One region of the Polaromonas aquatica genome, then DNA from elsewhere that is predicted to be linked to it. Evidence: predicted binding sites of a transcription regulator. Region 1 holds the regulator's gene; each other region holds the start of a gene.
The links. The regulator LexA, encoded in region 1, represses DNA repair genes until DNA is damaged. The targets are predictions, from matches to a motif close to ACTGTATNNNNATACAGT.
Positions count from the first base shown of each region.

Region 2: the regulator LexA is predicted to act here: its motif matches at 1,621-1,638, upstream of ACFQND_RS03645 (PA0069 family radical SAM protein).
Region 3: the regulator LexA is predicted to act here: its motif matches at 1,553-1,570, upstream of ACFQND_RS03515 (DNA topoisomerase IV subunit B).

Region 1 is NZ_JBHSRS010000002.1:88,554-92,714, reverse strand. Features, by position in the region: gene kdsB (3-deoxy-manno-octulosonate cytidylyltransferase) at 1-408, shown strand, start outside; gene adk (adenylate kinase) at 597-1,253, shown strand; gene ACFQND_RS01080 (asparaginase) at 1,250-2,206, opposite strand; gene lexA (transcriptional repressor LexA) at 2,348-3,052, shown strand; gene ACFQND_RS01070 (D-2-hydroxyacid dehydrogenase family protein) at 3,850-4,161, shown strand, end outside.
Region 2 is NZ_JBHSRS010000005.1:285,790-289,950, reverse strand. Features, by position in the region: gene ACFQND_RS03650 (M14 family metallopeptidase) at 1-439, shown strand, start outside; gene ACFQND_RS03645 (PA0069 family radical SAM protein) at 470-1,558, opposite strand; gene ACFQND_RS03640 (DOPA 4,5-dioxygenase family protein) at 1,722-2,069, shown strand; gene ACFQND_RS03635 (acyltransferase family protein) at 2,181-3,266, opposite strand; gene ACFQND_RS03630 (NAD(P)H-dependent flavin oxidoreductase) at 3,289-4,161, opposite strand, start outside.
Region 3 is NZ_JBHSRS010000005.1:249,305-253,465, forward strand. Features, by position in the region: gene ACFQND_RS03505 (SDR family oxidoreductase) at 1-23, opposite strand, end outside; gene ACFQND_RS03510 (MFS transporter) at 221-1,423, opposite strand; gene ACFQND_RS03515 (DNA topoisomerase IV subunit B) at 1,605-3,575, shown strand; gene ACFQND_RS03520 (lytic transglycosylase domain-containing protein) at 3,692-4,161, shown strand, end outside.

The sequences.
Region 1 (4,161 bases):
GCCCGCCCCGATTGCGCCATGAGTACTGCGGCTCACGCCATTGAGGAACTGGCCGATGTGCAGAACCCCAATATCGTCAAGGTCGTGCTGGATGCACGCCAGACCGCGCTGTATTTCAGCCGCTCGCCGATTCCGGCCGCACGCGACTTTGCGGGCCAGGCGTGGTGGAAGTCCGGTAGTGCCTTGCCCAAACCGTTGCGCCATGTAGGCATCTATGCTTACCGCGTGGGATTTTTAAGGCTGTTTCCGACCTTGCCGCAAGCCCCTATGGAGCAGCTGGAGTCACTGGAGCAGCTCAGGGCCTTGTGGCATGGCCACCGCATCGCGGTGCACATCACCGACACGGCCCCGGGGATTGGCATTGATACACCGGAAGACCTGATCCAGGTTCGCAAACTATTCCCGTAGATCGCCATCCCGGGCAGCCTGTGTAAGCTGACATCAAGAGGTGCATGCTATCCTTGGAAAAACGGTTGCGGTGCTTCTGATTGGGTGTCAATCTCCCGGCATATGCCGCCGCCTCTCCGACTTGCCCGGCAACTGACGGGATGACTTGGCAAGCAATCCACTGAATTCATAAAAATACGAGGACATCCATGAGACTGATTTTGTTGGGCGCACCTGGTGCAGGCAAAGGAACCCAAGCTACTTTTATCTGCCAGAAATACAACATTCCGCAGATTTCGACAGGCGACATGCTGCGCGCAGCCGTCAAGGCCGGCACCCCGCTGGGGCTTGAAGCCAAAAAAATAATGGACTCCGGCGCCCTGGTGAGTGACGACCTGATCATCAACCTGGTCAAGGAGCGCATTGCACAGCCCGACTGCGACAAAGGTTTTCTGTTTGACGGTTTCCCGCGCACCATTCCCCAGGCAGACGCCATGAAGGCCGCTGGTGTCAAGCTGGACTATGTGCTTGAAATCGACGTTCCCTTTGAGGCCATCATCGAGCGCATGAGCGGCCGTCGCTCGCATACCGCATCCGGCCGTACCTACCATGTCAAATACAACCCGCCCAAAGTCGAGGGCAAGGATGATGTGACCGGCGAGCCCCTGATCCAGCGCGAGGACGACAAGGAAGAAACCGTACGCAAGCGGCTGGAGGTATACAGCGCCCAGACCCGCCCGCTGGTGGACTACTACTCCCGCTGGGCCAAGGCCGAGCCGGCGCTGGCCCCCGCCTACCGCGCCATCAGCGGCATGGGCACCGTTGACGAGATCACGGCAAGAGCTTTCGCAGCACTGGCAGCTTAAGCTGCGCCTTGCGCCATCAGGGCAAGCATCAGGGCGATGCGCGCCTTGACGGGGCTCAGGCCCCGTGAATCATCAAAAGCATCACCGGTTTTAGGCAACACCCGGCCATTGGCGCAGCGGCTTGCCCGGATGACACGAACGCCGGCGGCCTGCGCCTCCAGCAAGGCAGCTTCAAGATCGCGGTGCGCCGTTCCATTGCCCGTGCCCGCAAGCACCAGGCCCCGCACACCCTGGGCAACCAGAGCCTCCACCACGGCCCCGCCGACACCAGCGTAACTCATCACAATCTCCACCCTGGGCCACGGCCTCCCTGCAAATGCTATATTTTTAATAGCTGGTTGCGCACGTTCCACCTCGGCCATGGGCCAATTCCTCAATATTTTCAGCTGACCTTCCTCCACATAGGCCACAGGCCCGGCATCGCCCGAGCTAAATGCATCCAGCCTGTAGGTATGGGCCTTCTGGACATCCAGCGCGCCGTGGACCACACCTGCGCAAACCACCGTCACACCCTGCGCCCCGGCATGGCGTGCCACGGTGACCGCATCCAGCATGTTTTGCGGCCCATCCGGCGCAAGAGAGGTCGCTGGCCGCATGGCGCAGGTCAGCACAACAGCCTTGGCGGGGTTCAGCACTGACTGTAAAAAGAAGGCCGTCTCTTCGATCGTGTCCGTGCCGTGTGTCACCACCACGCCTTGCACATCGTCCCTCGCAAGGAAATAGCCAACCCGTTCAGCCAGCTGGCCCCACACCGCAAAAGTCATGTCCTTGCTGTCAAGCTGGGCAAGCTGCTCGGTTATCAGCTCGCCTGCCGCAGCCAGCGCAGGAATGGCCTGCACCAGTTCATCCACACCCACTTGCGCGGCGGTATAGCCGACGTTGTCAAAGGCATTGCCGGCACGGCCTGCAATGGTGCCCCCTGTCCCCAAAATCACGATCTTTTTACTTTGCATAACTGAATTGGTTTTGAATTGACTTGCGTTTCGCAAAAAACTGGATGAAAATACAGTTACTGGTTATTAACACAGCTTGATCGAGGCAATGCATACTGCTCCGACCTGTTTCGTTGCCAAGACCTCCAAGGAGTTTTCGCCATGAGCACTTTGAATCACTTTTCCGATATGCCATCTGAAGGCCCCAAACTCACAGCCCGCCAGCAGCAAATCCTGGAATTGATCCAAAGCGCCATCGCCCGTACCGGTGCGCCGCCCACCCGGGCCGAGATCGCCACCGAGCTGGGCTTTCGCTCAGCCAACGCCGCCGAAGAACACCTACAGGCGCTGGCACGCAAGGGTGTCATTGAACTGGTCAGCGGCACCTCACGCGGCATACGACTGCGCAGCGACACCCTGCGTACATTGAACGAATCACGCATCAAACAGTTTTCCCTGCCGTTGCAAAGCCTGGCCCAACTCGCCCTGCCTCTGGTGGGGCGAGTTGCTGCTGGCAGTCCCATTCTCGCGCAGGAGCACATTGAACAAACCTATTATTTTGAGAGCAGCCTGTTCCACAAGCAGCCCGACTACCTGCTGAAAGTCCGCGGCATGAGCATGCGGGATGTCGGCATCATGGACGGCGACCTGCTTGCCGTCAAACAGGCCAGCGAAGCCAAAAACGGGCAGATCGTTGTGGCTCGCCTTGGCGACGAGGTTACCGTCAAGCGCTTCCGTCGCACCAAAAACCTGATTGAGTTGTTGCCTGAAAACCCCGACTTCAAAACCATCGTGGTGGAACCCGGTGAACCCTTCGAACTGGAAGGCCTCGCCGTGGGCCTGATCCGCAACACGATGCTGATGTAACCGACCTGACTGCGCAGCAGGTGGCGGGCGTTTGGCTAACCGATTGGCCAACACCCTGCTGCAGCGGTCTTCTTGCGGCAGCATGGCCGCATCGCAATCCTGCCTGTGTAAACCTCTCTTAATCCGGAGCTCATCATGGGAATCAGCAGTTTTTCACCGAATCTTTCACGCATACCAGTACTTTCTGCTTTGCTCGCGCCATGGCAAGCCCTGCTTTCGCTGTTTGTGGCCCCACAAGCTGTTATTGCAAGCAGCAGAAATACCCGCCCTGCCAGTCAAAACATGCAGCTCTGCACAACAAGCGGCTTGCCGCGCCTGGCTGCAGCGAGGGCTACAGCAAAATCCTGCCGGGCCGCTGCCCCCCTCACCCGCTCAGCACCGAGCCGCCTGAGAATTGTGCGTGCATTTGAGGCCGGCATGGGACCGTCCTGTGCAGGCCGGATGGTGATTTCAGGCCGGATGGCGGATGTATGTGCAGAGCTGGACCGCATGGCACAGCGCGAATCGGTCGCACATTAAACCTGCGCATCCCATGGCGCCCGCGCGCTGTTCGGCATCCGGAATTCTTCCGCATTCCGGCCAGAGGACGTCATGTCACGTGATGCACCCGCCTGACCGCGCGGCAGCTCGCCTGCATCAGGTCAGCGCATCGTTGCAAATGCCCGTTCACCGTGAGCTGAAAACGTGCTGCCGGAGTGCGTCACTGATACGAAGGAATTCTCTTTTACCCGCAAATTAATGCCCATACCCCAGTGAGGCAAACCCGGAATTGAAAAACTTGCAGGCACAATATCGGCATGAATATTGTGATCCTCGACGACTACCAGGACGCAGTGCGAAAACTGGCCTGCGCCTCCAAGCTCGACGCCTACCCCGCAAAGGTCTATACAAACACCGTCAAAGGCATTGGCCAGCTATCGGTTCGGCTCAAGGATGCGGAAGTGATTGTGCTCATTCGCGAGCGCACGCACCTCAGCCGCCAATTGATCGAAAAACTGCCAAAACTCAAAATGGTCGCCCAGACCGGGCGGGTCGGCTCGCATGTTGATGTGGGAGCCTGCACTGAGCGCGGTGTTGTAGTGGCCGAGGGCGTCGGATCACCGACGGCG
Region 2 (4,161 bases), on a different contig from region 1:
TTCGGCACTTGCGCTGCATACCGTCAAGGCACGCGCCCGGCCTTGCGGCTACTGGCTGTCTGCAAGTTCCAGCGCAGCGGTAGAACGGCTGCGTTTGCAGGGCGTGCAGGTGCAACGCCTGGCCGAACCCGGTTCCATGCTGGGCGATGCCTACCACGAAACATCCCGCTCCACGGGTGAACGACTGGATGTACGCGGCACGATTGCCGATGGCAACAACAAGATCACCCGGGTCCAGGTCAGCCTTGCGCGGGGTGTGGTGGACGTGCCGCGCGGCAGTTACTACGTTCCGCTTAACCAGCCCCTGGGCAACCTCGTGCTTGCTGCGCTGGAGCCCGACACCCAGAGCAGCTACTTTGCCAATCAGTTGCTGGACGACCTGAACAGCACGGTGCGGGTGATGGCACCACCCACGGTCAAGCTGGAAGACATGCCCTGAATCCACGCTGACTACAGCGCGCAGCGAAAGTCAAAACAGGTAGGCCTGACCTGGGCTGGCCGCCGGCCTGAACTGGCTTAAATCGAGTTCCACGCGCTCACGGTTAAAGCCCAGGCGGTGGCAGGTTTTTTCAAAGCGCTGGCGTATCAGGTCGGCCCAGAGGCCATCGCCTTTCATGCGGGAGGCAAAGTTGCTGTCGTAATCCTTGCCGCCGCGCATCTCCTGGATACGCGCCATGATGCGTGCGGCCCGCAGCGGGTAGTGCAGATCCAGCCACTGCCTGAAGATGGGTGCCAGTTCCCACGGCAGGCGGATCACGGTGTAGAACGCCGAGCGCGCGCCGGCTTCCCATGCGGCCTCCAGCACCTGCTCCATGTCGTCGTTCACAAACGGGATTTGCGGCGCCACACTCACGCCCACAGGTACACCGTGCTCGGCCATGGTCCGTATGGTGCGCAGGCGGCGTTGCGGTGATGCGGCACGCGGCTCCATCCTTCGGGCCAGATCGCCGTCCAGTGTGGTGATGGTGACGTACACAGCGGCCAGCCGGTCCCGGGCCATCGGCGCCAGCAGGTCCAGGTCACGTTCTATACCGGCCGACTTGGTGATGATTGAAAACGGATGCCGGACCTGCTGCAGCACTTCAATAACGCCGCGCGTCAGCCGCAGTTCCCGCTCTACCGGCTGGTAGCAGTCGGTGTTCGAACCGATGTTGAGAAGGCGCGGAACGTAGCGGGGTTTGGCCAGGTCGCGGCGCAATACTTCGGCGATATTGCGCTTCGCGATGATCTTGGTTTCAAAGTCCAGCCCCGGCGACAGGTTCAGGTAACTGTGCGTGGGCCGGGCATAACAATACACACAGCCGTGCTCGCAACCGCGGTAGGGATTGAGGCTGTAGTCAAAAAAAATATCGGGTGAATCGTTGCTTGAAATGGCACTGCGCGCATCCTCAAAAAACACTTCCGTCGCCAGCCGGGGCGCTTCGCCTGCGGCGTTCTCTTCAAGCGTTCTCCAGCCGTCATCGTAGGCATGGCGAGCGTCTTTCTCAAACCGGTGCGCAATGCGCGTGGCCGTACCCCGGCCCTTGATGGCATGGATGGGGATGATGGTGTCACTCATGGCCTGGCGCCCTGTGCTGGTCTGGTGGGCAGCTGCTTTTGGCACCTACCCTTCCCAATATTACTGTATAAAATTACAGTATATAGAATTTAAAACCCTGGCACCGTCGGCACTCATGGCTTGACATGACAATGAGGCAGTCTTAAATCCAGCCTCTTTTGCCATGATCCAGCGCCCCGAGAACATATACGACAACTACCACGCCCATGTGTATTTCGGCCCTGCCACCGTGGCGCAGGCCCGGACCCTGTGCGAGCAGGCCGGCAGGCTTTTCGATCTGACGGTGGGCCGGGTGCATGAGCGCGAAGTCGGCCCGCACCCGCACTGGAGTTGCCAGCTGGCGTTTGACAGCACGCAGTTCGACCGTGTCATCCCGTGGCTGGAAAAAGAGCGCCATGGCCTGAATGTGTTTGTGCACGGCGTCACCGGCGATGACCTGGCAGACCACACCACCCACGCTTCATGGCTGGGCCAGCCAGCAGCGCTGAAGCTGGAAATGTTCAGGCGCTGATGCGCGCGGAATGTCGGGCGCCTGATTTGCTATCAAATCAATAGCTGGTTGCGCTTTATCCTCGATGGCCAGGGGCATTTTTCGCCAATAATCCGGCGCTGGCGACCGCTTTCAGGATGAAATCAGGCCTGCCTGGGACAATCGCCGCGAAGGTGCGTGCCGCGACTCCACTCCCCGGTACAGTGCCCAGCCCGCCAGCAGAGACAGAAAAAATGCCGACAGCATGCCCAGCGCGTTGGCCAGCACCCCCGTTGGCCAAAAACGGCCGACCAGCGCGTTAACGAGCAGGCACACCGGGAAGTGAATCAGGAACACTGAATACGACATCTGGCCCAGCCGCGCCAGCCATTGCCGGCCCTGCAACCAGCACACCGGCCGCATACCGGCATTCTTTTGCAGGCAGAACAGCCCAAGCGCCACCACCAGTGCCAGGGCAATCCGCCCCCTGAAATCCAGAACCAGGGCTGCCATGCCCAACAAGGCCATGGTCCACAGCCACGGGCCGCCACGCCTGTCATTCGACGCCCAGAAAGCCAGCATGCCCAGCGCATAAGAACCGAAAAAGTACAGGGCGGTCATGTCCAGGCCGGCCTGGCGGTTAAAGACAAACAGGGACAATACGGTGAGCAGCAGCACCAGCCCCACACCAAAGCGTGCGGACGTCGCCGGCCATCGGCGTGACAGGCTGCGCTGCACGCAAAAAATCAGTACGCTGAGCACAAACAGCTGCATGTCGATGGCCACGTACCAGACCCCCGCCGACAGGGCCTCCTGGCCCATCACGTCCTGCAGGAGCAGCACATGGGCAAGCAACTGCCACAAAGTGGGCGCGCCGGACACGGATGGATCGTCAAACCAGGGCCGCACCAGAGCAGACACCAGCACGCTTATGGCCAGCGCAACAAGGTAAGGCACGACCAAACGCTGGTAACGGCGAACAATCAGCCGGCCCGGCTGCGTGAAGCTGGCCACACCTTGCGGCGCCAGCGAAGCAGCCGCAAGAAAACCGCCCACCACCAGAAACACCTGGACGGCCATGCGGCCATAGTCGTACAGCCAGCCGATCAGGCCCGGCATGCGGGCATTCACCACGTCCGACATGGGCCCATAAAAAGCCAGGTGGTGCCAGACGATCAGCATACAGGCCACGGCCTTGAGTGCATCAATGCCCGGTAAACGCCTGTCTTGCTGGTTCATGAATGGCGTAAAGCTGCCGGCGTTACAGCGCCAGCCGCTGGCGCGCTTCCTGGTATTCGCGTTTGAGCTGCGCCACAAAAGCCGCCGCGCTTTGCACCTTGTTCACGGAGCCAATACCCTGCCCGCAGCCCCAGATTTCTTTCCAGGCCTTGGGTTTTTCGGCGCCGAAATTCATCTTGCTCGGATCGCTTTCCGGCAGGTTCTCGGGGTCCATGCCGGCGGCGCGAATCGACGGTGCAAGGTAATTGCCATGCACGCCTGTAAAGAGGTTGCTGTAGACGATGTCGTCGGAGCTGCCGTCAACAATGGCCTGCTTGTAGGCATCGGCGGCACGTGCTTCGTCGGTGGCAATGAAGGCCGAGCCGATGTAGGCAAAGTCGGCGCCCATGGCCTGTGCGGCCAGCACCGCACCGCCGGTCGAGATGGACCCGGACAAGGCAATCGGACCATCAAACCACTGGCGGATTTCCTGGATCAATGCAAACGGGCTTTTGACGCCCGCGTGGCCGCCCGCGCCGGCTGCCACCACGATCAGGCCATCAGCACCTTTCTCAATCGCCTTGCGGGCGAACTTATTGTTGATGACGTCATGCAGCACCACACCGCCGTAGCTGTGTGCTGCGGCGTTGATGTCTTCACGCGCCCCCAGGCTGGTGATGATGATGGGCACCTTGTACTTCACGCACAGGGCCATGTCGTGCTCCAGCCTGTCATTGGATTTGTGCACGATCTGGTTGATGGCAAACGGTGCGGCAGGCTTGTCGGGATTGGCCTTGTTCCAGGCCGCAAGCGCTTCGGTGATTTCAATCAGCCACTCTTCGAGTTGCTCTGCAGGCCGGGCATTCAGTGCGGGCATGGAGCCCACCACGCCGGCTTTGCATTGCTCGATCACAAG
Region 3 (4,161 bases), on a different contig from region 1:
CCGGTGATTACTATAATTTTCATAGCTTATTGTGCCCGTCCCTATTGACTTGCAGGCCGAAATGGCCTTGAAAACGTGGGCTGGGGCCTAAAAACAGGCCCAGACCTGGTTCGCAAGTGTGACCAGAAAATCCGGCTGTGTGTACAGGGCAAACACGCCTAGCAGGGCTGCCAGCGCCGCTATGCAGCCGGCTGTTTTCAGGAGAAGGGGACGGATCAACTCAGGCCCCCAATGGCAATTGGCCTGGTGCCATGCGTTTGATGGGCGCTTCCCGAACCGGCAAATTGACCAGTCCGGCAAAAATGCCCAGGCCAATGGCGATGTACCAGACGATGTCATAACTGCCGGTGCGGTCATACAGGTAGCCGCCCAGCCAGACCCCCATGAAGGAGCCGATCTGGTGGCTGAAGAAGATAAAGCCGCTGAGCATGGAGAGGTGCTGGATGCCGAAGATCTGCGCCACCACCGCATTGGTCGGGGGGATGGTCGACAGCCACAGCAGGCCCATTACGCTGGCAAAAATATAAACGCTGGTTGGGCTGAGCGGCGCTATAAGGAAAACCGCGATCACCAGCGAGCGGGCAAAATAAATAAATGCCAATATGTTCTTTTTGGCAATCCTCTGGCCCAAGGCTCCTGCGGCATAGGTGCCAAACACATTGAACAGGCCGATCAGCGCCAGCGCGTAACTGGCGACCTGCGGCGACAGGCCCTTGTCCTTCAGGTAGCTGGGCATGTGAACGCCAATAAACACCACCTGGAAGCCGCAGACAAAATAACCCGCAAGCAGCAACTGGAAGCTCGGGTATTTGAATGCTTCTTTCAGCGCCTGGCCAATGGTCTGCTCACGGTTGGCCGATGCACCGCCGGCAAGGCTGGTTTCCCGCAAGCCCAAAGCCAACGGCACGATCAACAGCACGGCGCCGCTCAATACCAGCAGGGCTTCTTTCCAGCCCAGGCTGCTGATCAGAAAGCCTTCGGTCGGCACCATCAAGAACTGGCCGAAGGAACCCGCTGCGGCTGCCACGCCCATGGCCCAGGAACGTTTGTCGGCTGAAATATTGCGCCCTATCACACCGTAAATCACCGCATAGGTGGTGCCGGCCTGCGCCGCGCCAATCAGCACGCCGGCCGTCAGGGTAAATAGCAGCCCTGTGGGCGACAGCGCCATCCCCACCAGGCCCAGCGCGTACAGCAGGGTGCCACCGACGATGACGCGAAAAGCGCCAAAGCGGTCGGCCGCCATGCCCGCAAAGATGCCAAAAACACCCCAGGCCAGGTTCTGGATGGCGATCGCAAAGGCAAAGGTCTCGCGCGTCCATCCCTGCGCCTGGGTAATAGGCTGCAGCCAGAGGCCGAAGCCGTGGCGTATGCCCATGGACAGTGTGACGATGGCGGCGCCACAGATGAGCACCTGCGCCATGGAAAGATTTCTTTTTTGATTTTTGGGTTGCATCCGGTGAATGTACCCAAACAGGCGTGCTCCTGCTGCTGAAAGTTTTTGTGCCATTTGATGCGCGCAGCACATGGATAGTCGGCCTCATGTATTGATGCTGTATATTTGTACAGCTTTAAAATCATCCGGGTCTACAATCCATCCTTCCATGGCTGACAAACTATCCCCCGAATACTCCGAAGGCTCGATACGCGTGCTCAAGGGCCTAGAGCCCGTCAAGCAGCGTCCGGGCATGTACACCCGCACCGATAACCCCCTGCACATCATCCAGGAGGTGCTCGACAACTCGGCTGACGAAGCGTTGGCCGGGCACGGCAAAAAGATCAAGGTCACGCTGCACACCGATGGCTCGGTCAGCATCGAGGACGATGGCCGGGGCATTCCCTTCGGTTTGCACCCTGAAGAAAAGGCGCCGGTGGTCGAGCTGGTCTTTACCCGCCTGCATGCCGGCGGCAAGTTTGACAAGGGCAAAGGCGGCGCCTACAGCTTCTCAGGCGGCCTGCACGGCGTGGGTGTCAGCGTGACGAATGCCTTGTCCAAGCGTCTTGAAGTCACTTCCTATCGGGAGGGCATGGTGGCCCGGCTGGTGTTTTCGGGCGGTGATGTCATCGAAAAGCTGGACCTGCGCAAGGCGGGTGAGGGCGACCGCAAATGCGGCACCACGGTGCGCGCCTGGCCGGACGCCAAATATTTCGAGTCTTCCGTCCTGCCCATGGCCGAGTTGACGCACCTGCTGCGCAGCAAGGCCGTGCTGATGCCGGGCGTGACGGTGACGCTCACGAGCGAAAAAACAAAGGAAACCCAAACCTGGGTATACAAAGGCGGCCTGCGCGACTACCTGATGCAGACGCTGACAGCCGACCCGGTGATCCCCATGTTCGAGGGCGAGGGTTTTGCCGATGCCTCGCACGACAGTTTTGCCGAGGGCGAGGGCGCCAGCTGGTGCGTGGCCTTTACCGAAGACGGCCAGCCGGTGCGCGAAAGCTACGTCAACCTGATTCCAACCAGTGCCGGCGGCACGCATGAAAGCGGCCTGCGCGACGGGCTTTTTAATGCGGTCAAGAATTTTATCGAGCTGCATTCGCTGCTGCCCAAGGGCGTCAAGCTGCTGCCCGAAGACGTGTTTGCCCGCGCCAGTTATGTATTGAGCGCCAAGGTGCTGGACCCGCAGTTCCAGGGCCAGATCAAGGAGCGGCTGAACTCGCGTGACGCCGTGCGGCTGGTGTCAAGTTATGTGCGCCCGGCGCTGGAGCTGTGGCTGAACCAGCATGTGGATTACGGCAAGAAGCTGGCCGAGCTGGCCATCCGGGCCGCGCAAACGCGCCAGAAGGCCGGCCAGAAAGTCGAAAAACGCAAGGGCTCCGGCGTTGCCGTGCTGCCCGGCAAACTTACTGACTGCGAAAGCCGGGATCTGGCGCACAACGAAGTGTTCCTGGTCGAGGGCGACTCCGCCGGCGGCAGCGCCAAGATGGGCCGCGACAAGGAAAGCCAGGCCATCCTGCCGCTGCGCGGCAAGGTGCTCAATACCTGGGAGGTCGAGCGCGACCGGCTGTTCGCAAACACTGAAATCCATGACATCGCCGTGGCAATCGGCGTGGACCCGCATGGGCCGGACGACACGCCGGACATGAGCGGCTTGCGTTATGGCAAGGTCTGCATCCTCAGTGATGCAGACGTGGACGGATCGCACATCCAGGTGCTGCTGTTGACGCTCTTTTTCCGCCATTTCCCCAAACTGATTGAGGCCGGGAATGTTTATGTGGCCAGGCCGCCGCTGTTCCGGGTGGATGCGCCGGCGCGTGGCAAAAAGCCGGCATCCAAGGTTTACGCGCTGGATGAGGGTGAGTTGACGGCAATTCTTGATAAATTACGCAAAGAAGGCGTGAAGGAGGGCTCCTGGAGCATCAGCCGTTTCAAGGGCTTGGGCGAGATGAGCGCGGAACAACTGTGGGAAACCACACTCAACCCCGACACCCGCCGCCTGTTGCCTGTGCAACTGGGCAACCAGAGCTTCCTGCAAACCGAAGACCTGATCACCAGGTTGATGGGCAAGGGTGAAGCCGCGGCTCGCCGTGAGCTGATGGAGTTGCACGGGGACGCCGTGGAAATCGATATTTGATGATTCTTGCCCTGAATACATTGCGAATTCGCCATCCGGCAGCCATTGCGGCATCGCTGGCGCGGGCTGGCGTGCGCTGGCGCGCCCTGCTTTCGCTGGCGTTGGCCGCATTGTTGATGGGTTTGTATACCGCTCCTGCCCGGGCGGATGTGTGGGGCTATGTGGATGCCAGAGGGGTGGCGCACTTTTCAGCCGAGCGGCTCGACGAACGGTACGAGCTTTTTTTCCGGGGCAACGAAAGTTTTTCTGCTGGCGCAGGAGGTAAAGCACCGGCCGGGCTGACGGAAAAATATGTGGGTGGTGCGTATGCGCCGCCCAGGCTGTTGGCTTACTTTGACGTGTCACCCAACTACAAGGCGGTCAAGCACCTGCTGCGGGATGCCGCAGTTTTGCACGGCATTGACTACGAGTTGCTGCAGGCCCTGATTGCGACTGAGTCGGGTTTTGACACCCATGCCGTGTCGCCCAAGGGCGCGGTTGGCCTGATGCAGCTGATACCACCGACCGCCGAACGCTACGGGGTCAAGGCCGACAAGAATTCGCCCATAGCCAAAAAACTCACCGACCCGAAAACCAATATCCGGGC